One region of the Shewanella sp. HL-SH2 genome, then DNA from elsewhere that is predicted to be linked to it. Evidence: predicted binding sites of a transcription regulator. Region 1 holds the regulator's gene; each other region holds the start of a gene.
The links. The regulator sigma-54, encoded in region 1, starts transcription at its own class of promoters, with help from an activator protein. The targets are predictions, from matches to a motif close to GTTGGCACGNNNNTNGNNT.

Region 1 (9,742 bases):
AAATTGATATGAGTAAAGATTGTTGGGTTTGTTTTGCTTGTGAAATGGTCAGTTGATGCAGACGATACATATCCTCAGTCATTCTTTCAATATTCATGCTGTATTTTACTTTAAGTAACCGCACTGAGGTGGAGGTTCTTTCTACAGGTGTTTCGCCATTTTTTGAGCTCTGCTGAGTATTAAATAGCACTCTAATATTGGTGTTAAGGCGATTTAGATTATCTAATACTTGCTGTTGCTTAGTATTCCACTGCATGTTTTTTGATAGCTCAAATGCTAAGCTAGCCTGTCTGGCATTTAACTCAGTTAAACTGAGTTTGTCAGCGTATTCTTCATAAAGCCATAATTGGCTTCGAAGGCTGTCAATGCTGAGTTGAATTTGCATTGAGTGGTTAAGTTGTTGATAGATTTTCTGCTGGTAGTCGTGTGCTCGAAATAAAGCCTCACCAACTGCAAGCGTTAACAATGCACACAAAATAGCGGTTAATTTTAGTCGTGTCGCAAGTGTCATTAATGCTCATCCTGATGCTGACTGATAGCGGATTCAAATAGCTGTTTATCAATAATCATCCTGACATCAATTCGATTATCTTTAAGGACTAATCTATTGTCAATTGCCCATTGGGCTTGTGACTGTATGTTTGAAACTAACGCATTACTTAATGATACTCGAAAAGAGTAATCCTTCCATAAATAACGCAGTTGTTGCAAATCCATGTCTAATGTTTGACTGACAATGAGTTGCGATTCAGTAGGGTTCTCGCTAATAAAGTCAATTGCATCACTGAGCGCTTTAAGTAAACTTTGACGATCTTTCAGACTAACTTGATTTTGTTTTAACCCGAGCAGGTTAAACGATAAGTTATACAGCCCTTTGGTACTCATAACCTGGTTAGCGTTTTGACTCCTTTGTAATATTTGATAACCCAATGGCTCCCAGGCTGAAATAGCATCTACCTCACCGTTTTCTAGTGCAGCTAATAGCTCATTAGGTTTCAGGTAGACCCTTTCTAAAGGCAAGTCTTGCTGATGATGAAGTATCAGTAGGCTATCAAAAAAGAATTCACTGGCACTACCTTTGATGATACCTATTTTGGCATTTTTAATACTCGCTAGATTTTGATACTTTTTCGCGGATAAGCTGATTAATTTAATATCATTATCAGATTCAACAAAACTGGTTAAAATAGCAAAGTCGCTACGATAGAAGCTATTAAACATAGCTACAGTTTCTGATGCGGTGGCAAAATCGACTTGTTCAGTGATAAGTGCTTCAAAACATTTTACCCCACCTTCGTGTTCAATTAATTCAACATTTAAGCCATGCTGCTTAAAAAAACCCTTTTTATGTGCAATAAATAAAGGCGCCGATAAGGGAGTATTAGACACTGCAATCTTGATAACATTAACCGTACTGTTTTGTGGGGTAACCGTTGAATCGGGCTGACATGCGAATAATAGTGCAACAAGCAACATAAATACTGGGAGTTGAAATTTCATACATAATTGATTTTAGTTAATAATGGTAAGTGTAGTGGCTAAAAGACATGTTCGCTAAATTGTTGAGTAAAAAACTGTTAATTATTATAGAAGTAAGTAAAAAGTCGTAGTTACAATCTGAATTTGACTAATCCTTATTATCTCAATGCTGGCGTTAACGGTAAAAATATTACTCACTATTAAGGGGCTAAATAAGGCTTAGCCTAATTATTGTCTTGTGGATTGTCTTGTGGATTGTCTTGTGGATTGTCGTGCGGATAAAGTGGCAAGGGTGTTAGTGCGTCACTATTAGGCTTCTAGCGCCATATTATTATGTGTGGTTGTTGTTTGCATTGATATATCCCATTACTGGGGAATAATTGAATATATCCAAACACCCTTGCCGAAACTGGTTTATGCAATCATTTGCAATTGTTTATTTAAGCTTTGGATTTGCCTTTGTAAAGTGGCTATTTGTTCTGTGATTAGATCTTTTTTAACCTCAACGGGTTCAGTCGTTGATTTTACCCATTGGTATACCACTCTAGATGAAACGCCATATTCCTTGGCTACTTCTGATAACAAGCGGTTATGGTTAGTGACTTGATTAACCACTTGATTGATTAGTGTGTCTGGATAACGATTGCTTAGGTATTTTTTCATAATCAAAGTCCACTTTTTTGAATGCAGATATTTATCGTTTTTCAACTTCCCATTGACTAAAACCAACATTGGCAAAAAATGTGTAGTGTTGCTGAATTTTTGTAAAAATTGGGCTAGCCAATTTAAGAGTATGTCCAAAAACAGTATTAATCGTATTTAAGGTTAATTGTGTATTTCGCATAGTGCTCTCTCCAATAAGTCTTGCTAGCTTTAAATCTAGTACCACTTTGTAGGTACTAATTACTATATGAAAAGAGCGTGCCAACTATTTTTTTATTTATTTTTTATTCATTTTCAATGCGTTATGATTTTATGGTTTCTGTGGTGGTCGTAGGGTATGCAATATAATGGTGCAATTGCACTAATTCGGAGGGAGATTTAAATTATCCTAACTGCATTAATTTAACCTCAACTTAGCTCTGGTTAAGCGAGGAATTCAATAAATTAAACACGGTTAGCTATTTTAAAGCAAAGGTGGGTTCATGATGAAAAAGTAGATTCAATCGCTGGGGGAAGTGATTAGGATCAACAACCTTCTTCGAACTTGTCATTAATTAAATCGCATATAGCATCAAGCGCAGATTGTGCATCTGGCCCTTCAGCTATGATATCTATGGTTTTACCTAAGCCACTTTCAAGCATTAATAAGCCTAAAACACTGGCGGCGCTGGCCTTTTTATCACCCTGGATCAGGGTAACATTGGCATTGAATGCATTAGCAAGAATAGCCAGTTTGGTCGCCGCTCGTGCGTGTAAACCAAGCTTGTTTGATATGATGACTTGGCGCTGTAAAAGACTCATTTAGTTAAGTTCCGACAAGTAACTTTATTGCGATTATTTGTGCTTATTTATAAGCTCTCGATGTCTTGCTTGAACAACATGTTTTTTACCACTTGAAAAACGTTTAGCAAGCTGGTCGGCGATATAAACTGAACGATGCTGGCCACCAGTACAACCAATAGCTATGGTTAGGTAGCTGCGGTTATTGCGCTCTAAGTGGGGCATCCATGTTTCAAATAGGTTTTCTATTTGCCAAATGAATTTATTTACCAGCGGTTGCTGGCCAAGAAACTCCTGTACCGGTTCATCTAATCCAGTAAAGGGGCGTAATTCTATTTCCCAATGTGGGTTAGGTAAAAAGCGTACATCAAACATAAAATCGGCTTCGGCGGGCATACCATATTTAAAACCAAATGACTCAAAATTGATCACTAACTCTTTATCAACACTGCCCATTAAAATTTCACGTACTTGATCACTAAGTTGATAAATATTTAGCTTAGATGTATCGATAAAATGGTCCACGTATTCAGAAATAGGCGCTAGTAGCTCACCTTCAAATTGAATCGCATCTTGTAGGGACATATTCTTTTTCGATAAAGGATGTAGTCGTCGGGTTTCACTGTAACGTTTTAGTAGTGCCTCATCACTTGCCTGTAAAAAAAAGCTTATGACTTCCGTATCCTCAGATAACCACGCTAGCTGCTGCTGTAATACTTTACCTTGCTCTTCTATATTTCGAACATCAACACTTATAGCCACCAGTTCATTGGTGTTTCTAAGCTGTTCTAATAGCCGTCCAATTAAGGGCAGTGGTAAGTTATCAACGCAATAGTAACCTAGGTCTTCTAGTACCCTAAGTGCGACAGATTTACCTGAGCCCGAACGACCGGATACAATGACTAATTTCATGCTGTGATAACCTGATAGAGTTCAGTTGAGTTACTTGCTTTTCGTAACTGCTTAAGAATATGTTTATCCGATAACTTTTCAGCCATTGAGGATAGGGTACTGAGATGTTGCTGACACTGGTCTGCTGGCACCAGTAATGCAAATAAGAGATCCACTGGTTGTTTGTCGATAGCATCAAATGAAATCGCTTCTTCGCACTTTATAAAAACCGCGATAGGGCGAACGATGGACGTTAAACGACCATGCGGGATTGCAATGCCAGAGCCTATTCCTGTGCTACCCATTTTTTCTCTAGCCACTAGGCTTTCAAAAATCTCTTGTGAAGAGAGGGATGGGTACTGGGCTGCAGCTAAATCACTGATAAGCTCCAGTACCTTTTTCTTACTGCCCGGTGTGGCACAGGAGGTGCATTCCGGCTGCAGGATGGTACTAAGTTCCATCATTAATGCTTAGTTAATTTCTCTTTGTGTTTAATGACCTGACGATCGAGTTTATCAATCAGGGCGTCTATAGCGTGATACATGTCAGCATGTTCAGATGTCGCAAATACCTCAGCTCCATTCAAGCTGACTTTTGCTTCAGCTATCTGTTGTTGCTTTTCGACATTTAATACTACGTGGACATTATTGATCTGATCGAAATGTCGTTCAAGTTTTGTAAACTTACTTGTGACATATTCTCTTAGTGATTCAGTAATTTCAATATGATGACCCGTTAAGGTGATTTGCATATTTATCCTCCAATTGCCTAGGTAGATTATAAACTCTTACGTTGGTTTGAGGGAGGGATCATCATCGCTTCGCGGTATTTCGCTATGGTACGACGTGCAACATTAATCCCTTGTTCTGCCAGAAGATCTGCCATTTTACTGTCGCTTAGTGGTTTTTTCTGGTTTTCAGCAGCAACCAGCTTTTTAATAAAAGCTCTAATTGCTGTAGACGAACATTCTCCGCCATCATCAGTACTGACATGGCTAGAGAAAAAATACTTAAGTTCGAACAGTCCGCGCGGTGTGTGCATATACTTTTGTGTGGTGACACGCGAAATAGTGGACTCATGCATTTCGACAGCTTCAGCTATGTCATTCAACACCATAGGCTTCATGGCTTCAGCACCGTACTCAAAAAAACCTTGCTGAAATTGCACAATACAATTGGATACTTTAAGCAGGGTGTCGCTGCGGCTTTCTAAGCTTTTGATAAACCATTTGGCTTCTTGTAAGTGACCTCGAATAAATTGAGTGTCTGTTGAACTCTTACTGCTTTTTGCCATGGCGGCATATTGTTGATTAATACCTATTTTTGGCATGTTATCAGGGTTCAATTCAACCACCCAACGGCCATTCTTTTTGGTCACTGACACGTCTGGGATAACATATTCATCATCCGGTGGGGTGATCATCGTGCCAGGACGTGGATTTAAAGATTGAATTAATTCAATTGCTTCGCGCAGCTCATCTTCTTTTAGCTTAGTTTTGCGCATGAGTGTGCGAAAATCACGTCCAGCAATCAAATCTAAATAATCTTTGATTAACATTCTGGCATTATCAATATGGGGCGTGTCTGGTGCAAACTGAACAAGTTGAATCAATAAACATTCACTTAAGCTACGTGAGGCGACACCCAGAGGGTCGAAATGTTGTATACGTTTTAGTACCGCTTCGACTTCGTCTAATTCGACAGAATCATCGCCCATAGCTTCTAAAATATCTTCAGTACTTTGGGTGAGATAACCTGTGTCATCAATGGCATCAATAATGGCTGTGGCAATAGCGAGGTCTGTTTCAGAAAAAGGGGTTAGATTTTTTTGCCATTCTAAATGCTCGTATAATCCTTCGGATGTTTCACCTTGGAAGGGCATGTCATCATTTGGCATGCTGCCAGAACCCGAACCAGGGCTTGCCATTGGGGAGGCGCTGTACACTTCATCCCAGGTAGTGTCCATTGGCAAGTCTTCAGACATTTGCTCTTTAGTCATTGACTCTGCGGTGTCGACATTTGAAGTGTCTTTTTCGACTACAGGTGCGCTTACTTCATTGAAGTCAGTTTCTGATAGGTCTTTGGAGTTATCATTTTTGTTGCTAAGTGCTGAAAATTCATCTTCCATTTCAAGCAAAGGATTGGAATCTAATACTTGTTGAATTTCTTGCTGTAACTCCAAAGATGATAACTGCAGCAAACGTATAGCTTGTTGCAGCTGTGGGGTCATAGTGAGGTGCTGACCCATTTTAAGTTGGAGTGAAGCTTTCATTACTGCTGATCCCTAGAAGAATTCGGCTTTCTACACTGATTAAAGTGAGTGATAGTCGCAATTTTTTAACAAATGGTTTTACTTTACCTATACACGATCAATTAGCTTAGTCGCCAGAAACATTTTGCCAAGCAAGTGCTTCAGATCCTATTTAGATTAACTATAGCTTGAATTGTTCGCCTAAGTATACTGCTCGAACTTGCTGATTGTTGAGTACTTCAGTTGGGGTGCCTTCGGCAATCAAATTCCCCTGGCTAACAATATATGCCCGCTCACACACATCAAGTGTTTCACGGACATTATGATCAGTAATTAATACGCCTAGGCCACGGTGTTTGAGTTGCAGAATAATTTTCTTAATATCAATCACTGAAATAGGGTCAACACCCGCAAAGGGCTCATCTAACAATATAAATTTAGGATTGGCTGCTAAAGCGCGTGCAATTTCTACCCGTCGTCTTTCACCACCAGATAGCGACATGCCTAAGCTATCGCGAATATGGGTAATATGGAATTCTTCTAAAAGATGCTCCAGTTCCTGAATTCGCTCATCCGAAGTCATCGATTTTCGGGTTTGCAACACGGCCATAATATTATCGTGCACACTGAGTTTTCTAAAAATACTGGCTTCTTGTGGTAAATAGCCAATACCTTTTCGCGCACGTAAATGCATTGGGTCAGCAGTTAAGTCATCGTCATCAATTAAAATGCGGCCATGGTCACTTTTGACTAAACCAACAACCATATAAAACGTGGTCGTTTTACCTGCGCCATTGGGACCAAGTAGTCCGACAATTTGGCCTGTTTTTACAGTTAAGCTGACACTTTTAACCACTTGACGACTTTTATAGCTTTTAGCTAAATTCTCAGCTGTTAAGGTAATTTGGGTCATTGGTTACCTTGCTTTTTTAACGGGATTTCAGGTAATTTTTGTGCTGGTGACTCATCATTTTGGAAATTTTCCGGTTGAATAATGGTAATAACACGATCTTCACCTTTACCGGTACTTTCAGCGATAAGTTCCTGAGCATTGATATTGTAACGGATCACGTTACCCGTCACTTTACTGCCTGCTTGATCTAGCTTAGCGTTACCTGTTAATAACAGTCCAGTTGTTGCTAAGTCATAACGAATTTCATTGGCGCTTGCTGTACCTATGCGACCATCATCAAGTTCTTGTGAAAATGTAGCAGGGTTACCGGTCGCAATGAGCGTTTTAGTCTGGCCGTTTTCAGCTGAAAATGCCCGCAGTTCATCGGCTTCGATATTGATCGAGCCTTGGGTAATTTTTACTGGGCCGTTAAAAATAATTTGATTATTTTTAACGTCTGCTCGTTGACTTACGGCTGCAATTTTAAGCTCTTGCTTCAAATCGCCTTCTTTAGCTACGGCGTTGCCTGCCAATACACTAATCGCTAAAGTGCAAATAACACTGCTTTTACCGAGCAATGTGGTTAAAAACTTAATGTGGTTCATATGTCCCTTCTACCTGGCTGAGTAAGGTAATTTGTTCTGCATTGAGATCGGCAAATAGCCCTAAGCCTTGAATAATAAAACCATTACCTTTAATGGTAACTGACTCTTCAGAACGACCTATCATAGTGTTTAAATTAAAGGTGACTTGTTGAGTTTCAAGTGATTGTAATGGTTCTTCAATATCAATGGCATCAATTACTACATCGTTATGTAAACTGACTTCATTTGAATGTTGATCTAAGGTCGCATTTTTAGCTGTTATTTGCCACTGCGCTTTACCATTTTCAGGGTAAAGAAGTAGTACAGGCGCAGTAAATGAAGTGGTATTTGTGCTGGTGAAATGTTCCATATGCTCGGCGCTAACTTTGCTGTCAATAAACCCGAGTTTATTAAATTCTGTCGTGCGAAGATTGTCAGCCACAAAATCAGGTCGCTCAATTCTAGGATCTTTAATTAACGCCATTTGGTTACGTTTGACTTGTACTTGCCAATACAATACCAAGGCTAAGCCAAAAAATGCACAAATAGCCAGTGTGGTTCGATTCATATGCTCATACCATGGGCACTTTCAAATTTATTTTGGCTTAATAACAACAAATCAGTGAGTTCTCTTAAGGCACCATTACCACCTTTAATGGTGGTTATCATATGGCAATGTTGTTTCACGTAAGGATGTCCATCGGCCACGCTGACAGCAAGTCCCACTACTTTCATCACAGGTAAATCTACCATGTCATCGCCAATATAAGCTACTTGTTCAGCAGTAACGTTATATTTTTTGATTAATTCCTCGTAGGGAGTAAATTTATCATCTATTCCTTGATAGATATCTTTGATGCCTAAAGCTGTCATGCGATTTTCGACAATTTTAGATTTTCGTCCGGTAATAACCGCCACATTAATGCCACTGGTTAATATTGAGCGAACGCCATATCCGTCTCGTGTATGGAATGCTTTTGACTCTTCGCCGCTATTATTAAGGTAAATACGGCCGTCAGAAAAAACACCGTCAACGTCGCAAATAAGCAGTTTAATTTTTTGAGCGCGCAGCCAAATATCATCACTAATAGGGCCATAAAAACCTTGGTGAGTGTGCGTATTTATTGTCATGTTTAAATTACTCCTGCTTTGACCATATCGAGCATATTCAATGCACCAATAGGCTGGTGTGCGTCATTGACCACAATCAAACCATTAATGCTTTTCTCATCCATTATTTGTAACGCTTGAGCGGCCAAGATGTTAGCCGGGCTAGTGACACATTTTTTGGTCATAACCTGTGAAATAGGCGTGGTGCGAAGATTGACTTCTGCATCGATAACACGTCGTAAATCACCATCAGTAAAAATACCGACTAAAACATTATTACCATCAACAACCGCGGTCATACCTAAGCCTTTATTTGATATTTCATACAAGGCTTCAGTGATACAAATATCTTGCTGTACCAAGGGGAGATCTTTGCCTTGGTGCATCACATCATTAACCTTGAGTAATAATTTTCGGCCCAAAGAGCCCCCCGGATGTGAGAGGGCGAAATCATCACGGGTAAAACCTTTTGCTTGTAATAGGGCGACCGCTAAAGCATCTCCCATGACTAATGTCGCCGTCGTGCTTGATGTTGGCGCTAACCCAAGGGGGCAAGCTTCTTCTAGCACTTCAATACATAAATGCACTTTTGCCAGCTTCGCCATATTAGAGTCTGGTTTACCAGTAACTGCAATCACAGGAACGCCCATACGTTGAATAACAGGCATTAATGTCAAAATTTCACTTGATTCACCTGAGTTCGAAATAGCTAAAATAATGTCGTTTTTAGCTAATGCGCCAAGGTCGCCATGGCTGGCCTCTCCTGGATGAACAAAAAAAGCTGGCGTGCCTGTACTGGCAAATGTGGCTGAAATCTTATTACCGATGTGGCCAGATTTCCCCATGCCCATTACAATAACTTTACCTTTGCATTGCATGATTAATTCACATGCCTGCCCGAACGCATCTGAATCTACAAATTGGTAGAGATGTTCAAGTGCTGCTTTTTCAATATCAATGACTTTACGGCCCCATTGACGAAATTGAGTTTGGTTTGCCATGTATGTCTCTCTTGGTAAAGTCCTTTGTGCTCCATTAAGAAGCGTTGAATACAACGTATTGGTAAGCCACAAAGGTTAATAGTAATAAAACG
Region 2 (9,742 bases), 1.7 Mb from region 1:
ATTCACCTTTTTCAACGATCGCATCTGCAAGTTCTGGTGTACGTAAGTCCCGCTCACAATAGGGAGCAGACTCTAATAATTGGCCGTACTCATTGCGAAAATGTTTAGGTACTTCAACCATTGAAAACGATTCAATGACAAACAAACGAACATTGCTGTAATCATTAAAAGTTAATTGATAAGTGGTGCCGCGGGGGATAACCAGGTAATCCCACTTTTTAACGTCAATAACACCATATTCACTTAACAGCTGTCCTTCACCTTCATGAACAAACACAATTTCATCCGCATAAGCATTACGATAGAACTCGATTGTGCTCTGGGTTACCTTAGCGGTATAAAGGGCAACATCGCTGTTATAGAAAATTTTATTGCGGCTGCTGAAAAAATTACCGTCACAATCTGCTTTTCGTGAGTCAAGTTTGTAGTTTTGAATTAATGAGTCTTGCCATTCTTGGCCATGTTCTACGGCATATGGCACCACATTAATCGCCTTAGTCGGCATATTATGATGGTATTTATTAGAATAAATATTTGAAAAACCATGGGTTGAAAAAAGCTCTTCACGGTAAAGTTCGCCATTTTCTTTTTCAAATGCGATATGACGCTTTGTGGGGATTTCACCTTGTTTTACATAAAATGGCATATCAGCTTCCTTAACCGGGTATTTACAGCACTTAGTTTGTTCATCTAGCTCATTTTATCAATGAGTAGTTTGACCTGTGCCGCATAGATAGATTCAATTTAGTTGCTTAGATGAACAAAAAAAGAATAATAAACAGCTAGACTCTATCTGTTTTTTAGATTGTATTGTTATCGGTACATTTCTGGCAGCTAATCGATACAAAAGCACAAATTTACCTCACAAAGGAGTGATAAATGCGCATAGATGTTGATGCATTTAAGGTTTTACAAGTATTAGTCGAAGAGGGAAGTTTCGCTAAAGCATCTGAGCGTTTACATAAAGCGCAATCTGCGGTGAGTTACCAAGTCAAAAAGTTAGAGCAACATTTGGGGGTAAGTTTATTTAATCGCGATCAATATCGTGCAGAGCTAACCCCTGAAGGCCGAGTTATTTTGGCTGAGGGGCAACGTTTATTGCAACATTTGGCCAATATTGAGCATCTTGCTAGCCGTTTTAGTGAAGGCTGGGAGCCCAAACTTGAACTGGTGATCGACGGGGCGTTGCCGATGGAACCTATCATGACGGCGCTCAAACGTATGGCTGAACATAAAGTACCGACTAAAATTCAACTAAATATGGAATTTTTAGGCGGTGTGCAACATAGGTTTGAGCGAGAGGGCGCCGATTTAATGTTAGTAAAAGACTATTTGACAGGGCCAAACTATCATCCTAAAGCCTTACCCACTATTACCAGTCTACTTGTTGCTAGTTGCCATCACCCCTTAGTTAAGCAAAGTCAGATAAGTTTAACTGAGCTACAACAGCATGTGGAATTGACCATTGAAGATTCGTCCCCACAGCGTTTAGTGCGTGATGAAATGCAATTTGGTGGCGACAAGGTGTTTTATCTATCAGGGTTTATCATGAAAAAAAATGCTTTACTGAAAGGCCTTGGCTTTGGTTGGATGCCAGCTTTTTTGATCCATGAAGAGTTAAATTCAGGCGAATTAAAATCGGTCGATTTTGTTGGCGGTAATACATTCAGCTTTACGCCTCAATTAGTGTCAACCTTAGAAAGACCATTAGGGCGAGCAGGGCAACTATTTACCGAGTTGATTTTAGATGAGTTTACTCGTTTTGAATTGCACACTTCCAAAGAGATTAATACCACAGGGCTTGGATAATATTTTCTATAAACGATTAATGTGCCAACAGAGATTTGATAGAGTCGGTCATTACTTTTATGCTAAATTCATTGAGAATGAGATTAACTAACAGTCCAAGGAGTGACAAATGAGCAAGCGATGCCACGAAGTAGATTATGAAATTATCGGCTCAAGTATGCAATTAGTTGAGGTGGAGCTCGATCCACATGAAACTGTGATAGCAGAAGCGGGCGCGATGAATTACATGGAACAAGATATCACTTTTGAGGCTAAAATGGGCGACGGCTCTGAACCTGAGTCTGGATTTTTCGGTAAGTTACTTGGCGCTGGTAAGCGGGCGTTTTCCGGTGAAAGTATTTTCATGACTCACTTTACTAATGATGGGCACAGTAAGCGTAAAGTGGCTTTTGCAGCTCCTTATCCAGGTAGTGTTTTAGCGGTCGATTTATCTCAGCATAATGGTGAGCTTATCTGTCAAAAAGACAGTTTTTTAGCTGCAGCACTGGGCACAAACGTTACCATGAAATTTAATCGTCGTTTAGGAGCAGGTTTTTTCGGCGGGGAAGGTTTCATATTACAAAGTTTGAAAGGTGACGGTATGGTATTCATTCATGCAGGTGGCACCTTAATTAGAAAAGAGCTTCATGGAGAGTCATTGAGGGTTGATACTGGATGTATAGTCGCGTTTTCTCCTGGAATTGATTACGACATTCAACGAGCCGGTTCGCTTAAGTCTATGGTATTTGGCGGTGAAGGGTTGTTTTTAGCTACTCTACAAGGGCACGGAACCGTTTGGCTACAATCGTTACCATTCTCTCGTATGGCTGATCGTATTATCGCCCATGCACCTACTACTGGCGGTACATCAAAAGGTGAAGATTAATAATCTATTAATTAATCAATTTTATAGTGTTTAAAAATATCAATTATCCAAGATTATTCGTAAATTCAAGTAAGAGTGCTTACTCAATATAAGGTAAGCATTTTGATTTTTATAAAGGTAAAACTTTATGAGTAATAATCTGAATATATTTACTCTTCAAGCCCTACTACAAAGTGATAGTATGTATTTGAATTCAGATTCTTTGACTGGTTGAACACTTAATCTTGCACCTTTTGCCACTAACACCATATTAGCTAATTCCATGTCAGCTTTAAGTTGTTTCAGGCTTATCTGATTAACAAACTTCTCAATAAATGATATTTCAACCTCAACCCAGCGAGGTTTCAAAGGATCAGATTTAGGATCAAAATACGGTGATGAGCTATCAAAAGCACTTAGATCAGGCTGTGAAGATTGGCTTACTTTAACGAGTCCTACAATTGCAGGCTCTTTGCAGCTTGAATGATAAAAGAGCACTAAATCATTGACGCGTACTTGATCTCGTAGGAAATTCCTGGCTTGATAATTTCTAATCCCTTGCCAAGCTGATTTTTGTCCACTGCACCTTTGTAAATCATCTATACTGAAGTCATCAGGTTCAGACTTCATTAACCAATATTTCATATATCACACCAAGTAGTCATTTTGTACTATTATCAGAACAAGAATATATATAAATAAGACTCTGATGGTAGCTTTTTGATACCACTATCGACAAGGTTTTCTATATGATTTTTATCTCAAGAGTAACGTTATGGAGATGGAGTGATGTTAATGTTATCTAATGGCATAAGAAACCAGCATTTATACATATTTTTGTCGCTATTTATATCTAGTGCTGGTGTATCAGACACTCTTGAATTATCAACGCTAGACTGGCCACCGTTTAGTGGAGCTGAGTTGACTGAAAAAGGTATTGCTACTCGTATAGTTAAACATGCTATTGCTTATGACAACCATCAATTAAAAGTCACAGTTGTTCCTTGGGTTCGTGCTATTAGAATGGTAAAAACGGGGGCTAAAATAGGCTATTTCCCTGAATACATTAATGTTACAAATGAGTTTATTTTTTCTCAGTCTTTAGGCGCAAGTCCGATAGGTTTATTGGAGCTTAAAAATAACCCGATTGTTTGGGATACATTTACTGATTTAAATAAATATGTATTAGGCGTGGTAAAGGGGTATGTAAACACAGACGAGATAGACACTATGATTGCTAATGGTGAGCAAAAATACGAAGAGGCCATGAATGAAAAGCAGAATATATTAAAATTAGCAGCCGGACGTATTGATACAATTGTAATCGATTTAAATGTTTATCAATACTTAAAAAGTGATCCAAAAATTGAAAAAATATCACATCTACTGCAAATCAATAATAAAATCCTTGACTCTAAGAGCTTGCATGTTGCATTAGCAAATAATAAAGAGGGTGAAAGGTGGCTTAAAATAATTAACGATGGCTTATCAAAATTTGAACCTCAAATAATGCTGGATGCTTATTTACAAGAAATAAATAAGCATCCCTAATGTTAATACTGTTCGTTTGGTACCACAGTTTGGCCGATAGGGGTTAGACTTAATAATGCCAGTTTAAGGTGCTGAATGCCAAATGGAATACCAATAATCGTCACAAAACACGCTAGCGCATGAGCTAAATGACCTATCGCTAACCAAATTCCAAAAAACACAAACCAAACAATATTACCGATTAATCCTATGGTACCAGTTCCTAGATCTTCAACACCCGTTAAGTGTTTTCGGTTGACACTTTGCTGGCCGAATGGCCAAAACGCCATCTCACCAATGACGAAACAAGCCCGTCCAAAGGGAATACCAATAATACTAATAAAACATAGTAGCCCCGCAAGCCACCAGGCTAGACCCATTATAAATCCACCTAAAATAAACCATGCAATATTAAAAACTAGTCTAAAAATAGCCATATCTTTTTCCTTTTACAACTGAAATATGAGATTAATATTGATATCTAAGCAGGGAATGTGCCAAGGCTTAAGATATTGATCTAAATGGTTAAATTGATTTTTATTTGGATGAAGTAAACTAAGAATTAAGATTTAGACTAAAAATGAGTGATTTTAACTAATTTTAGTTACAATGACCCTAATCAATTTTAATGGTGTTATAAATGCTAAGTCATAGTCCAACAGATACAATTAATTTTGCAGGAAGACAAATATTCGTCAAGCGCGATGATAAATTACACCCTGATTTTAGTGGTAATAAAGCCCGAAAATTTTATCATTTCCTTATCAATGACTTTCCTAAAGTGACACGAATAGTGGGATCGGGTTCGGCTCAAGCAAATTCATTATATTCGCTATCGGTATTGGCAAAAATGAAAGGCTGGCAGCTAGATTATTATGTAAGTCATATTAGTGCTTATATAAAGTCACAATTACAAGCTACGCCTGCTATTGTGTCAAATTTTACTCAAGCCCATCATAACGGTGCCAATATTATCCAAGTTGATTGGGACCAAGCTGAACTCAGTGGCTGCAAGCATTTGGATGAGGTAATAAACATATTTAGGCCTGAATACCTAAATCGATATTCTGAGCAACAAATACTGTTTATTCCTGAGGGGGGAGATGTGAATATGCTAAAACTGGTATCTACCAGCTTGGTTGTGAAATTATAGATTGGGCTAAAGGACAAAATATATCCGCTCTTTCAGTATATCTTCCATCTGGCACAGGTACGACAGCAGTTTTTCTGCAACAGTATTTTATAAAAAAATGCCAAAAGGAAATAATTGATATTAAGGTGTTAACTTGCAGCACTGTTGGCGGTGATACATATTTAGCAAATCAATTTTGTGAATTAAACCCAGATAAAACCCAGCATCCCACTATTATTAATGATGGTAATAAGTATCACTTTGGTAAGTTGTATTTGCCCTTATTTGAGTTGTGGAACGATGTGCTAAAAACAAGTGGAATAGAGTTCGATTTATTATACGACCCTATTGGCTTGAGCGTGTTGAAGCGCTACATAGAAGCGAATCAATGCCAAGATAGGCAAGTTTTATATATTCATCAAGGCGGTTTGTTAGGGAATGCAACTATGCTACCCAGATATACACGTAAGCTTGCTAATAGATAACTGATTGCTATATGCAGTATGTAGAGGGATTAATATTGAATATATATTTTATAGAATAACACTCTATCTACAACTGCATTGCAACATAATAATGTCGTTATACAGATATATAAAAGTTAACTTCATTAATTGAAGTTGTGGATAAGAGTTTTTTGAATGTGTGATAAAGAGATTTTATCAGTTTGCCCTGTTGTTAATAAACGCCCGGTAAATGAGAGGAGAATACCGTTAGCCAGGTTTATTAAATAACAGAGCAAATGATTTACGCCTAAGCGTAGGGGATGTACTTATTACTTATTCGAACTAATCAGCCATTTCATAAAGTTTACGGCTTCAATGCGTTTTGAAAAAGTTGTTTTGTTTTTACCTTGTGAATCGGTAAAAGCAATTGAGTTTTTGTTTGATGAAATAGAATTAACAGGAAAGTTAACTGTAATTTCGTGTCCGTTAAATTGGTATGACATTATCATACTCCTTATAATTTATGCTCACCCTTAGGTGATGTAAGTTTTAACAATATAATTCCCTTAATATTTTTCGTGTTGCGAAAGATTTAAGTTACTAGATTAAGTTACCTTATCAATCTTACACTAATCAAGTCTTTATGTGAGAAATATGTAAAAAATATGTAAAAAATCTTAATTATTAATTAAAGGTTGTTTTACAATTAACTCAATTATTTAATGTGTAGATAATACATCAAATGCTTGACAGTGATAGTTGACCATAGGTTTATGACAAGCCCATTACAATGAGAATAAATATATTAATGGATACTAATTGTGTATCAACATAGATAAAATCAAAGGCGCTTGTGGTGGTTTACAAAGGAAGTTGAGCAGACTTACGATAGGTAAACAGATAAACAAAGTAATTAAACTTTAATGATAATATATGTAAAATACCTGTTTGGCAATAGATATTACTTATTTATTACCAAACAGCACAATCACAAAAATTATCTGTAATAAGCATCACAGTTAAGCTCAACACCCCACCTTAATAAATCAACTCACCAATAGGGTTTAACAGTTTGCTAAAACCTTTAGTAAAATACAATGGTGCGTCAACTATGGTGTAGCATAAACAACCTGACATTGTTTTAGGAGAATGTTCATGGTTCTCATCAAGTAGCATGAAGTCTCCTGGCTTATAACTGTTGAACTTATCACTAAATTCACCTGCTAATAGTAACGTTAGCTCAGAACCTTTATGGGTATGTTCAGGAATTTCACCGTCTGCAGCTATGTGTAATAAGCTGGCCCTTGCTTTATCTTCACCTGTATTTAAGCGCAGGCGGCTGACTTTACCAATACCCTGCCACTGAGCGTTAATCTGATGTCTAAATGCTCTTGGTAAAGTATAAGACTCACCTTTAACTGATACTTCAAACGTACCCTTGTCTACTGGGCGATGTGGTGTTGAATCAAGTTCATCCAGTGTGCTATCCAACATTTTTTCTAACAACAAATCCATGTCTATATCTGTTGTCGAATCGTTGCTGAAACTATCAATGTTAAACGCTTCAACGGTTTGCTCATTGGTTAATAGTGATAAAGATTTGTGGCAAATATCACAAAGTTCGGCATGGGCTGAAACCGCCAATGACATTGATAGCGGTAGTTCTCCCTTAATATGAAGTAGTAATAATTGTTCGTTAGGATGATAATTAATCATAATGTTTCTCCATAAAGCCTTTTAACTTCTCTAAACCTAAGCGTAATCTTGATTTAACTGTACCTATAGGTATCTCGAGTTTGTCTGCCAATTCTTGCTGTGTCATTTCTTGCATGTATATGCCCTGTACAACTTCACGTTGTAAAGGAGGTAATTCGTTAACGTGAAGTAACAGAGTGCCTGTAAGCTTAAAATCATCTTCGTTATTTTCAGCATCATCTGACTCGAAAAGTGGCCAAATGTCATCACCAAATGAATCTTCACGGTTGTGCTGCACTTTTCTGAGCATATCGAAGCATTGGTTACGCATGATTGTAAAAATCCAGGTGCTAACAGCGGCTTTATCGGGATTGTATAAATGCGCTTTAGTCCACACTCTGGTCATGGTTTCTTGAACCAAATCCATTGCTAATCCCTGCTGATGTAATCGTTGATTACCAAAAGCATTAATTTTTGAGCCAAAGTGGCTGAATAACTTAGCAAATGATGCTTTACACCGCACGTTAGCCACTTTTAACATCAACGCTGCTAACTGTTCCGCATCGTGCTCTTTACTATTAGACAAATTTATTACACCGTTTCGTTTTGCAATACTTGCCTTATCATAACGATTTTGTGCACTTTGTGATTGAAAATTTTCCATTATCTTCACTCGCGTCTTTTTTGTGGGCCGGTTATGTACTTTTATACGCTCGATAAATGAATTGGATCACTTTTAAACCAAATAAATAAAAAAATAGTTTTCCATGTGTAGCATGCAATTACAACACATTTACAATAACTCGAATTAATTTTTAACAGATTAAATAGTCTATTGATCAATCCGCATAGTAATAAGGTTAACTGATTATATCTGCGAGAAATGTTTGTGCCATATGATGGTCGTGACTATTGATACAGCGGTACTTTTCGGCAGCACTTATGGGAATTATTTCTAACCATCGCTGACAGACCCATGATATATCTTGAAAATTTTCTTGCTGATAGTGGGCTAAGTGAGCAGGGTATTCTCTAAGTATATCTTTAAGAGTGTCACTGAGTATCTTGTCACGCTGCTGAAGCTTATCTGGCTTATTTTTCGAATTTAATGCATTAATTTGTGACTCAGGCCAATCTTCAATGAGTGAAACCTTAGCGCGTTTCAATCCATCTTGTTCGACGCTAACATCTTTAATAATAAATTTTTGCTCACCGCGGATACTTATACCCAAAAGACCATCATTGAGTGTTTCAAAGTCAATGATTTTGCATAACGTGCCTATAGGAAGTATCTCCTTTTTATCATCACTGAGCATGCATAGTCCAAATCCCACTCCTGTTTTGAGCGACTCGGTGACTAAACGTTTGTATCGAGCTTCAAAAATGCGCAACTGACTATACCCTTGAGGTAATATACAGATCGGCAAAGGAAAAATTGGAATTATCATAACCAGCCTTTATATGAACAATGTAAACTGACAATTTATACGAACTTAATAGGTAATTGATCACATTCGTTTTGTCGTTTTATTCAAATTTGATAGACGTTAACAGTGTGAATAGGCTCGTTGTGTGTCTGCAGCAGTTTTTCTTGATGAGCATTAGTCGTTTTCTAATTATCATGTTGGCATCTTTTAACTTTAATGTTTTGCACGCTTGATGTTACACCTTTAAAAACAGAAGCTTTTGCCATTTGTTGATAATATTTTTGTTAAATTTTAATTAAACAGAAGTGAGCTATAATCTCATTATTAGGAAAAAAATAGCTTAGATACTAAATCTAGTCATCAGAGAGTCATCTTTTTGCTGATTTATGTTTATAATGATAAATATGATGTGCAGTGCCTAGCATAATTAGTCACGACTTGTATTTATAGATTGGTGGTAGGTTTAATGAAGAAAGTGCTCGATAGTGTTGATCAACGTACTAATCTAGTGGGTGAGAACCGCTTGGAGTTATTGCTGTTTCGAATTAACTCAACTCAGCTATTTGCAATTAACGTATTTAAAGTCAAAGAAGTCGTCAAAGTGCCATCGTTAAGCGCTCTTCCTGGCAGTAATAACAGTATCGCTGGAGTTGCTAACATTAGAGGCACTTCTATACCTGTGATTAATTTACGTGGCGCTATTGGTTTTTCTCCTTTACCAATTACCGATGACTGTAATTTAATTATTACTGAGTATAATCGCAGTATACAAGGTTTCTTGGTTGGTAAAGTGGAACATATTGTTAACTTGACCTGGGGAGACATTATGCCACCGCCTAAAATGGCAGGTAAAAACAAT
Region 3 (9,742 bases), 860 kb from region 1:
TCATAATGAAGATACTAGCTTGTTTAGCCAGAATGCACCTATACTTAAATTCTATAAAGATAAAAAGAATAAATTGATCTAGAGTCTTTTGAAAATATTGATGCCGCTTGTGTATGTGCTTATTTGATATCAAATACGGCATAGTTTGCTAAGCTGTAGCGACAATATATTGACTTATCTCGTTATTTATTCTGCTAATGCAATTAATATAATTTAAAAGCAATAATCATGCCGGTAGTAAGTTATTGGCTTGACCCAGTGCATAGTCTAATAATGAGCAGCAGGAAGGACAAATTTAATCCTCCTAAGCAAGACAAATCATGATTCGATTTATGTTTTTAAGTAAAACAAGCTAGTATCTATTTATTCGGATATTTTAATAAAAAAAGGCAGTGTTATGTCGAGTATCATGGAATCAGTCAACAAACGTACTCAATTAGTTGGCCAAAACCGATTAGAGTTACTGTTGTTTAAGCTTAATGGCCGTCAACGCTTTGGCATTAACGTGTTTAAAGTGAAAGAAGTGCTTCAATGTCCTCCTTTAACTAAGTTACCTAAACTGAGCCCGTTTGTTAAAGGGGTTGCACACATTCGTGGTGCCACTATTTCAGTCATTGACTTAAGCGCTGCAACAGGTGGACGTCCACTCACTTCTACTGAGAATTGCTTCATTATCATTTCTGAATACAATCGCAGTGTTCAAGGTTTCTTAGTCAGTTCTGTCGAACGTATTATCAACATGAATTGGGCAGCCATTATGCCTCCGCCAAAAGGTGCTGGGCGTTATTCTTACTTGACTGCTGTTACTGAAATTGAAGGTGAGTTGGTTGAAATTTTAGACGTGGAAAAAATTCTTGATGAAATTTCTCCTGTTAAAACGGCAATCAGTGAAGAAGTTGATAAGACATTAACCATAGACAGAGAACAAAATTATCATGTCATGGTGATAGATGATTCTGCTGTAGCACGTAAGCAAATTATTCGTTCTCTTGAGTCTTTAAATTTACAAATTGATACCGCCAAAGATGGTAGAGAAGCACTGAACAAACTCAAGGCTATAGCTAAAGAGATGGATGATGTATCGTTAGAGATCCCTTTGATTATTTCCGATATTGAAATGCCTGAAATGGATGGATATACCCTTACAGCTGAAATTAGAGATGACCCTAAGTTAAAAAATATTAAGGTTGTGTTACACACTTCTTTAAGTGGCGTATTTAATCAGGCAATGGTACAAAAAGTTGGCGCAAATGACTTTATTGCTAAGTTTAATCCTGATGAATTAGCCGCAGCGGTAAACAAACATTTAAGTTTGTAATCCTTTCTGTCTATTCAACGCAGTAGGCAGCATGAAAATTCATGAATGTTAGTTATGCGTAAAAGCTCTAATGATAGGGCAAATATAACTCATTATATTAGGATGTGAATGTGACAGATAAATCACTCGCAGAAGCAGAATATAATCAATTTAGATTGTTTTTAGAACAACACAGCGGCATCGTTTTAGGTGAAAATAAACAATACCTAGTACGAAGCCGTTTAGCACCATTGATGGGCAAATACAGTTTACCCTCGCTCTCTGAAGTGGTTAAGCATTCAATGAAGCCCACCGAACGTCAATTACGTGCGGAAGTGATTGACGCGATGACAACCAATGAAACATTGTGGTTTCGTGACCGCTATCCATTTGATTTATTACATAATACTTTATTACCTGAATATTCTAAGTTAGGTCGTTCATTGCGTATTTGGTCTGCGGCTTGTTCTTCAGGGCAAGAGCCTTACTCATTAGCAATGACCGCTTTAGAGTATCAACAACGCAAGCCGGGTGCACTGCCTGGTGGTGTGACTATTCAAGCGACTGATTTGTCACCTTCGATGCTTGAACGTTGTAAAAATGCTGAATATGATGGCTTGGCATTGGCGCGTGGATTATCAGAAGAACGTAAACGTCAGTTTTTTGATGCTTTGCCTAATGGCAATATGAAAGTCAAAGATAATGTTAAGCGGTTAGTGAATTTTAGAGCGCATAATTTACTTGAAAGTTATACGCTTTTAGGAAAATACGACATTATTTTTTGTCGTAATGTATTGATTTATTTTGCGCCTGAGGCAAAGGCTAAAATTTTGCGGCAATTTGCTGCCGCTTTAAACCCAAAAGGTATTTTATTTCTTGGGGCATCAGAATCTATTTCCGGATTAACAGAAGAATTTGACATGGTCCGCTGTAACCCTGGTATATATTACCAAAAGAAAACCTAGTTTAACCTATTGAAAAGCATGTGTTACTTTTTTCACATGCTTTCCTTTCTATATATCCTCCCATTGATTAAATAATTGGCATAACCTTTGCTTTATATCTATCAGTTAGCTGATGGAGGCAATTTTATGGCGATTAATTTTGATAATGCACTTGGGGTACATCAATACTCCCTTGGTGTCAGGGCACAGCGCGCTGAAGTGCTATCAAGTAACATAGCGAATGCGAATACCCCAGGGTATAAGGCACGCGATGTCGATTTTGCCTCAGCAATGCAAGCTGCTAGTTCTCGTCAGAAAGGTTTAACGATGAGTGCCACTAATGAAAAGCATTTTGATTTAACTGCTCTCAGTCAGCAACATGTCAAATTCCGAGTCCCTAACCAACCTGATACTGGCGATGGTAATACGGTTGATATGCAACAAGAACAATCAGCCTTTATGCAAAACTCTATTGAATACCAAATGTCATTGGGATTCCTAGAAAGTAAGTTTTCAGGTATGCGTAAAGCATTACGAGGTGATTAATCATGAGCTTATTTAATATATTCAATGTCGCCGGTTCAGGTATGACAGCACAGTCTGTCCGCTTAAATACCACCGCAAGTAACATTGCTAATGCTGACTCTGTTTCCAGTAGTATTGATCAAACTTATCGTGCTAGACATCCTGTATTTGAAGCTGAAATGTCTAAAGCTAGTCATCAGCAATCAGGTTCTCATCGCGTTAATGTCAGTGGCATTGTTGAAAGTGATAAGCCATTGGTTAAAGAATATTCACCAGATCACCCTATGGCCGATGGTGACGGTTTCATTTATAAGCCTAATGTAAATGTAATGGAAGAAATGGCTGATATGATTTCAGCTTCTCGCTCTTATCAAATGAATGTTCAAGTCGCAGATGCAGCTAAAACAATGCTGCAACAAACACTTAGAATGGGTAAATAACATGATTATTGTAGGAGGTAAATGATGAGCCTCGTTAATCCATATAGTAGCCAATCTTTGCCACAACAGGCATCTGCATTGTCTAATACCGGTACGGTTAGTAAAAATACCGTCCAATCGAACACGGCGAGTACGACAACAGGTAATCCATTTCTAGATGGTATTCGTTTACCTGATGCGCCTGAAACTCCTGCAGCGAAAGATCAAATGCTTAAGCAGGAAGATTTTTTTGCACTGCTTAGTCAGCAACTTTCAATGCAAGATCCGTTTAAGCCAGTTGATAATGATCAAATGATTGCTCAAATGGCTTCATTCTCAACAGTTGATGGTATTTCAAATTTAAATAAAGAAATTCTCAATTTGAATGGTGTAATGAGTTCAAGCCAGGCATTACAAGCTTCTAGTTTAGTTGGGCGCAAAGTGTTGATCCCATCAGACACTGGATCTATTTCGCCGGCAAGTCCTGAACTTAAAGGTGTGGTAAGTACACCTGCTGCTATTGATAAAATAAGCATTCGTATTGAAGATGAATCAGGTCAGTTAATTAAGACCTTTGATATTGATGGCAGTGCAGGCGGAAACGTCGATGTGACATGGGACGGTTTAGATAAAAATGGTAAACCTGTGGTTGAAGGTGCTTACGTCATTAAAGCTAGCGGTAAAGTCGATGGACAATCTCAAGATTTACCTGTTTCTACTTATGCACATGTGACGAGTGTTTCATTAGGTACAGCAGCAACTGGGGCGATTCTCAATCTTCGAGGTATTGGTGGCATTAAATTGACCGATGTACTTGCGGTGTCCGAATCATAAATTTAATAACGCTTGTGACAAGAAATTGTCATTAAAGAAAACCTGATTACTCGAGGTGAAATATGTCTTTTAACATCGCATTAAGTGGTATTGCAGCCGCTCAAAAAGATCTAAATACCACAGCCAATAACATTGCAAACGTAAATACTATAGGCTTCAAGGAGTCTCGTGCGGAGTTTGCCGATGTGTATGCTAACTCAATTTTTTCTAACAGCAAAACTGCAGTCGGTGGCGGTGTTGCTACAACTCAAGTAGCACAACAGTTTCACCAAGGTAGTTTACAGCTTACCAGTAACTCTTTGGATATGGCGATAAGTGGTGGAGGTTTTTTTGTGACCTCATCAGGGATTGGCACACGTGACCAATCATTTACCCGAGCAGGCGCTTTTAAGGTTGATTCAAACAATTATATGGTTGACTCAGCGGGCAACTTTTTACAGGGCTTTCCTGTGGATAAGGACGGTAATTCGACTTCAGTGAGTTTAACTACTACTCAGGCAATTAAAGTACCAGACACAGCAGGAAGTCCTATTATGTCTAGTAAAGTCGGTCTACAGATGAATCTAAATGTCGGTGAGTCACCTTTAGACCCTGCTGCATTTGATCCTGACGATGCTGATACATTTAATAATTCCACTTCAGTGACTATCTATGACTCATTGGGTGAATCGCATATCATGACCAGCTACTTTATTAAGCCTGAAAACGGTTCCTACACAGGTGAAAGTAACTGGGTTGCATTTTACGCCATTGATGGTAAACCAGTAAGTTTAGATGGTGCAGCAGGCCAATATAGTGTTGATACTACGGGTGATGGTTTAGTTGATGGTGCACCTCGTGATGCACAAACTGCAGGTGGTTGGAGAGGATCTGTCATAAAGTTTAATGACTCTGGTACTTATACCGGTAGCAATCCTACAGTGCTAAAAACTCTGCCACTGGGTGTTACTGGTGCCAATGTATTAGGGCCTGGAGCTGATGGCTCACAGACTGTTACGATTGATTTTAATAATCCGACACAATATGCCTCACCATTTGAAGTCACTGAGTTAACTCAAGATGGTACAACAGTAGGTCGATTAACTAACGTAGGTATAGGTGCTGATGGTTTAGTCACAGCAAGCTATAGTAATGGTTCTACTGTGCCTTTATCGCGAGTCGCTTTAGTTCGCTTTGCAAATGAGCAAGGTTTAACTCAGGTAGGGAATACTGCCTGGAAGGCGAGTTTAGATTCTGGCCCTGCATTAGCGGGCGAAGCAAATAGCGGTACTTTCGGAAGTATTCGTTCTTCATCACTTGAACAATCGAATGTTGACTTAACTACAGAATTAGTTGATTTAATCTCTGCCCAACGTAACTTCCAAGCCAATTCCCGTACGCTTGAAGTTAACAATACCTTGAACCAAACGATATTGCAGATCAGATAATAAGCTTCCTGACAGCACTCGTTTCATTGGTTTTTATAATATTAGCTTTAATAAGGTGTTGCCCATAGCGGCAACACCTTGCCTTTTATTTTCATTATTTTTTTTCACTTTCTCTTATCGGTGTTTTTTTGACACTTCATTCACAATACTATGTTTTAAATCGTATCCCCACCTAATTAAATCAGTTACTTATATTGGCCGTGATTGTTGGCATGCCCTTTGCTTTGTCTAGTTAGTATCTTTATTTAAAGCATTATTGACGGAGCGGCAAATGGACAAATTTTTGTATGTTGCAATGAGCGGTGCAAAGCAAGGCATGAATGCTCTTGCCGTTCGTGCGAACAACTTAGCCAATGCCAACACCGATGGCTTCAAATCGGATATGACCCAAGCAAGGTCAATGCAGGCGTTTGGCGAAGGTTTGCCTACGCGAGTATTTTCAATGATTGAAAGCCCCGGGTCTAATTTTTCTCCAGGTCCTATCAGAGAGACTGGTAATGACTTAGACATTGCCATTAAAGGTGATGGCTGGATTGCAGTGCAAGCGGCTGATGGGTCAGAAGCTTATACCCGTGCAGGACATTTGAAGTTCGATAGTACTGGACTGCTGGTTAATAGTCGTAATACGCCAATTATGGGCGATGCAGGCCCTATTGTTTTGCCACTGCCAATCGATAAAGTTCATATTTCACAAGATGGCATCATTTCAATTCGCCCTCAGGGAGCGACAGCTGAAGTGATTGAGGAAGTAGCCAGAATTAAATTTGTTAATCCGGGCAATGATCAAATGATGCGCGGTGAAGATGGCTTATTTCGCTTAATGTCTGGTTTGCCTGCACCCAAAGATCCCATGGTACAAGTTGAAAGTGGTGCTGTTGAAGGCAGTAATGTTAACCCTGTACATGAAATGGTGGCGATGATAGATATTCAGCGTCAGTACGAAATGCAAGTGAAGATGATGAAAAATGCAGAAGAAGCAGATCGCTCATCTTCATCGTTACTAAGAATTGGTTAGGAGTATTTATTATGCATCCAGCTCTGTGGATTAGTAAAACGGGTTTAGACGCCCAACAAACAGATATTGCGGTTATTTCAAATAATGTGGCGAATGCTAGCACCATTGGTTACAAAAAAGGCCGTGCGGTATTTGAAGATTTGCTCTATCAAACAATTAACCAAGCCGGTGGGATCAGTGCCGACAATACCAAGTTACCTAATGGTTTAAATCTAGGTGCGGGTACCAAAGTTGTTGCTACGCAAAAAGTGTTTACCCAGGGCAACATGCTCACAACCGACAATTCACTAGATTTAATGATTGAAGGTCCTGGTTTCTTTGAAGTCCAAATGCCTGATGGCACAGCAGCCTATACCCGTAATGGTCAATTTAGCTTAGATGATACCGGGCAAATTGTTACCCCTGGTTCAGGCTACGTATTGCAACCGCCAATTACTATTCCTGAAGATGCTATGAGTATTACTGTCTCTGCTGAGGGTGAAGTGTCAGTTAAATTGGCTGGTGCAACAGATAATCAGACAATCGGTCAGCTTACCATGACAGACTTTATCAACCCGTCTGGACTTGATCCACTGGGTCAGAATCTCTATACCGAAACCGGTGCCAGTGGCACGCCTATTCAAGGTACTGCTTCACAAAATGGTTTAGGGGCAATCCGTCAAGGCGCATTAGAAACATCGAATGTTAATGTGACAGAAGAATTAGTTAACTTAATTCAAAGTCAGCGGATCTATGAAATGAACTCGAAGGTTATTTCAGCGGTAGATCAAATGCTGTCTTATGTTAATCAAAATCTTTAGGGGGCAGTGATGAGTAAACTTCTTGTTTTAGCTACAACAGCCATGCTGTTAGTCGGTTGCAGTTCTACTCAGAAAAAGCCGATCCCTGATGATCCTTTTTACGCGCCTGTTTATCCAGAAGAACCTTCGACTCAAGTGGTGGCGACGGGATCTATATTTTTAGATTCACAAGCTTCAAGTTTGTACTCGGATCTTCGTGCGCACAAGGTAGGTGACATCATTACCGTTGTATTGAAAGAGTCTACCCAGGCGACCAAAAGTGCTAACAATGAAATGAAGAAGAATACCGGCCTGAGTGTTGAACCGCTTTATGCGGGTGGCGGTAATGTCTCTATTAAAGGGGTGCCGTTAGATTTACGCTATTCAGACAGCATGAATACCAAACGTGAAGCTGATGCTGATCAATCGAACAGTTTAGATGGCAGTATTTCTGCCAATGTAATGCAAGTACTGAGTAACGGTAACCTGGTTATTCGAGGCGAGAAATGGATCTCTATCAATAATGGCGATGAATTTATTCGCGTGACGGGTATTGTGCGCAGCCAAGATATCACACCAGATAACACAGTCGAATCAACACGAGTAGCTAATGCTCGTATCCAATATAGCGGAACCGGCACCTTTGCCGATACCCAAAAAGTGGGCTGGTTAAGCTCGTTCTTTATGGGTGAGTGGTGGCCTTTTTAAGGGGTAGAACATGAATATTAAACCTATTTTAGCCTTGATTTTCACTGCATGTATGGTCATTACCACACCCACTGAAGCACAGCGTCTTAAAGATATTGCCAATGTGCAAGGTGTTCGTAGTAACCAACTGATTGGTTATGGGCTTGTTGTTGGCTTGCCTGGTACTGGTGAGAAGACTCAGTACACCGAACAAACCTTTAAAACCATGTTAAAGAACTTCGGTATAAATTTACCCGATTCAGTTAGACCTAAAGTGAAAAACGTTGCAGTGGTTGCGGTTCACGCTGACATGCCAGCTTTCATTAAGCCCGGTCAAACAATAGATGTCACCGTATCAAGTATTGGTGAGGCTAAAAGTTTACGTGGCGGAACCTTGATTCAAACCTTTATGAAAGGGGTCGACGGTAATGTTTACGCCATTGCACAGGGCAGTTTAGTGGTAAGTGGCTTTAGCGCCGATGGCTTAGACGGTTCAAGCGTTATACAGAACACCCCAACAGTTGGACGTATTCCTAGTGGTGCAATTGTAGAACGCAGTGTGCTATCACCGTTTGCAAGTGGTGATCACCTAACCTTCAACCTACGCCGGGCTGATTTTTCTACCGCTAAGAGAACCGCAGATGCCATCAATGATTTGTTAGGACCAGGCATGGCGAGAGCTTTAGATGCCAGTTCAATTCAAGTTAGTGCGCCAAGAGATGCCTCACAACGAGTGTCATTTTTAGCGACCTTAGAAAATGTAGAGGTTGAACCAGCTGACGAGTCAGCCAAAGTGATAGTGAACTCTAGAACCGGCACCATAGTTGTGGGCCAAAATGTGCAATTGCTACCCGCAGCGGTTACCCATGGTGGACTCACAGTCACTATAGCTGAAGCAACACAAGTGTCTCAACCTAATGCTTTGGCTGGGGGAGAAACCGTTGTTACCACCAACACGACTATTGACGTACAACAAGATGATAGACGTATGTTTATGTTTAACCCAGGAACCACCTTAGATGAATTAGTGCGCGCAGTGAATTTAGTCGGTGCAGCTCCTTCAGACGTTCTGGCTATTCTTGAAGCATTAAAGGTGGCAGGCGCTTTGCATGGTGAACTTATCATCATTTAAATATTGGCACTTTTTTAAAGTGATTATTTAAATAAGACCGACTTCTGTTACGGGACTACTATGGAAAAGCTGTCAAATTCTTCGCACTTTCTGGATCTAGGGGGACTGGATTCACTTCGTGCTCAAGCCCAGAAAGACGAGAAGGGCGCGCTTAAAGAAGTGGCTAAACAGTTCGAAGGTATTTTTATTCAAATGCTGATGAAAAGCATGCGAGATGCCAACGAAGCATTTAAGTCAGATAGCCCTTTTAATAGTGACGCCACAGCTTTTTATGAGCAAATGCGTGACCAACAAATGTCGATGGATTTATCAAACAAAGGCATGCTGGGCCTAGCAGAGCTAATGGTCCAGCAGCTTTCTCCTGAGGATAGCCCTATGACACCTGCATCAGTATTGCGTGGCAATATTGATGGGAATGTCATTCCAGCTATGGTTGTGAATGGCGCAAATGAGCTCAACACCTCTTCTTTATCTCCGTCTTGGACTGCGAACAACAATCTAGGCAGTTCGCAGACTTTAGCTGGTAAAAGCGACATTTTAATGGCAACACCTGTGTCGTCAATTTCAGATAAACAAACCATGGATTCAATCTTAGCCGGCAAGGTATCGCCAAGTGGCACAGATCATCTTAACGGCAAAGTATTGCCTACAGCGGTCGCATCTACTGCGGAAGAAAAGTCTGT

Region 2: a site for sigma-54 is predicted at 4,667-4,685, ahead of ACRWP9_RS12055 (YccF domain-containing protein). Genes of this name have one in related genera too.
Region 3: a site for sigma-54 is predicted at 5,653-5,671, ahead of flgF (flagellar basal-body rod protein FlgF). Genes of this name have one in related genera too.

What each region holds. Positions count from the first base shown of each region.
Region 1 covers NZ_CP195035.1:1,063,977-1,073,718, forward strand. Annotated here, with positions in the region: gene ACRWP9_RS04650 (diguanylate cyclase domain-containing protein) at 1-511, opposite strand, end outside; gene ACRWP9_RS04655 (ABC transporter substrate-binding protein) at 511-1,500, opposite strand; gene ACRWP9_RS04660 (transposase) at 1,894-2,142, opposite strand; gene ACRWP9_RS04665 (hypothetical protein) at 2,174-2,323, opposite strand; gene ACRWP9_RS04670 (HPr family phosphocarrier protein) at 2,668-2,943, opposite strand; gene rapZ (RNase adapter RapZ) at 2,977-3,834, opposite strand; gene ptsN (PTS IIA-like nitrogen regulatory protein PtsN) at 3,831-4,274, opposite strand; gene hpf (ribosome hibernation promoting factor) at 4,277-4,564, opposite strand; gene ACRWP9_RS04690 (RNA polymerase factor sigma-54) at 4,591-6,084, opposite strand; gene lptB (LPS export ABC transporter ATP-binding protein) at 6,245-6,976, opposite strand; gene lptA (lipopolysaccharide transport periplasmic protein LptA) at 6,973-7,560, opposite strand; gene lptC (LPS export ABC transporter periplasmic protein LptC) at 7,547-8,107, opposite strand; gene kdsC (3-deoxy-manno-octulosonate-8-phosphatase KdsC) at 8,104-8,670, opposite strand; gene ACRWP9_RS04715 (KpsF/GutQ family sugar-phosphate isomerase) at 8,673-9,650, opposite strand; gene ACRWP9_RS04720 (calcium/sodium antiporter) at 9,685-9,742, opposite strand, start outside.
Region 2 covers NZ_CP195035.1:2,768,973-2,778,714, reverse strand. Annotated here, with positions in the region: gene ACRWP9_RS12080 (homogentisate 1,2-dioxygenase) at 1-646, opposite strand, end outside; gene ACRWP9_RS12075 (LysR family transcriptional regulator) at 880-1,809, shown strand; gene ACRWP9_RS12070 (TIGR00266 family protein) at 1,919-2,674, shown strand; gene ACRWP9_RS12065 (EVE domain-containing protein) at 2,831-3,298, opposite strand; gene ACRWP9_RS12060 (substrate-binding periplasmic protein) at 3,443-4,204, shown strand; gene ACRWP9_RS12055 (YccF domain-containing protein) at 4,207-4,620, opposite strand; partial or broken gene ACRWP9_RS12050 (1-aminocyclopropane-1-carboxylate deaminase/D-cysteine desulfhydrase) at 4,824-5,800, shown strand; gene ACRWP9_RS12045 (hypothetical protein) at 6,091-6,264, opposite strand; gene ACRWP9_RS12040 (ChrR family anti-sigma-E factor) at 6,800-7,477, opposite strand; gene ACRWP9_RS12035 (sigma-70 family RNA polymerase sigma factor) at 7,470-8,120, opposite strand; gene ACRWP9_RS12030 (LON peptidase substrate-binding domain-containing protein) at 8,317-8,904, opposite strand; gene ACRWP9_RS12025 (chemotaxis protein CheV) at 9,350-9,742, shown strand, end outside.
Region 3 covers NZ_CP195035.1:1,926,383-1,936,124, forward strand. Annotated here, with positions in the region: gene flgA (flagellar basal body P-ring formation chaperone FlgA) at 1-4, opposite strand, end outside; gene ACRWP9_RS08370 (chemotaxis protein CheV) at 398-1,318, shown strand; gene ACRWP9_RS08375 (CheR family methyltransferase) at 1,423-2,262, shown strand; gene flgB (flagellar basal body rod protein FlgB) at 2,389-2,787, shown strand; gene flgC (flagellar basal body rod protein FlgC) at 2,790-3,206, shown strand; gene flgD (flagellar hook assembly protein FlgD) at 3,231-4,019, shown strand; gene flgE (flagellar hook protein FlgE) at 4,082-5,446, shown strand; gene flgF (flagellar basal-body rod protein FlgF) at 5,718-6,461, shown strand; gene flgG (flagellar basal-body rod protein FlgG) at 6,473-7,261, shown strand; gene flgH (flagellar basal body L-ring protein FlgH) at 7,271-7,948, shown strand; gene ACRWP9_RS08415 (flagellar basal body P-ring protein FlgI) at 7,959-9,059, shown strand; gene flgJ (flagellar assembly peptidoglycan hydrolase FlgJ) at 9,120-9,742, shown strand, end outside.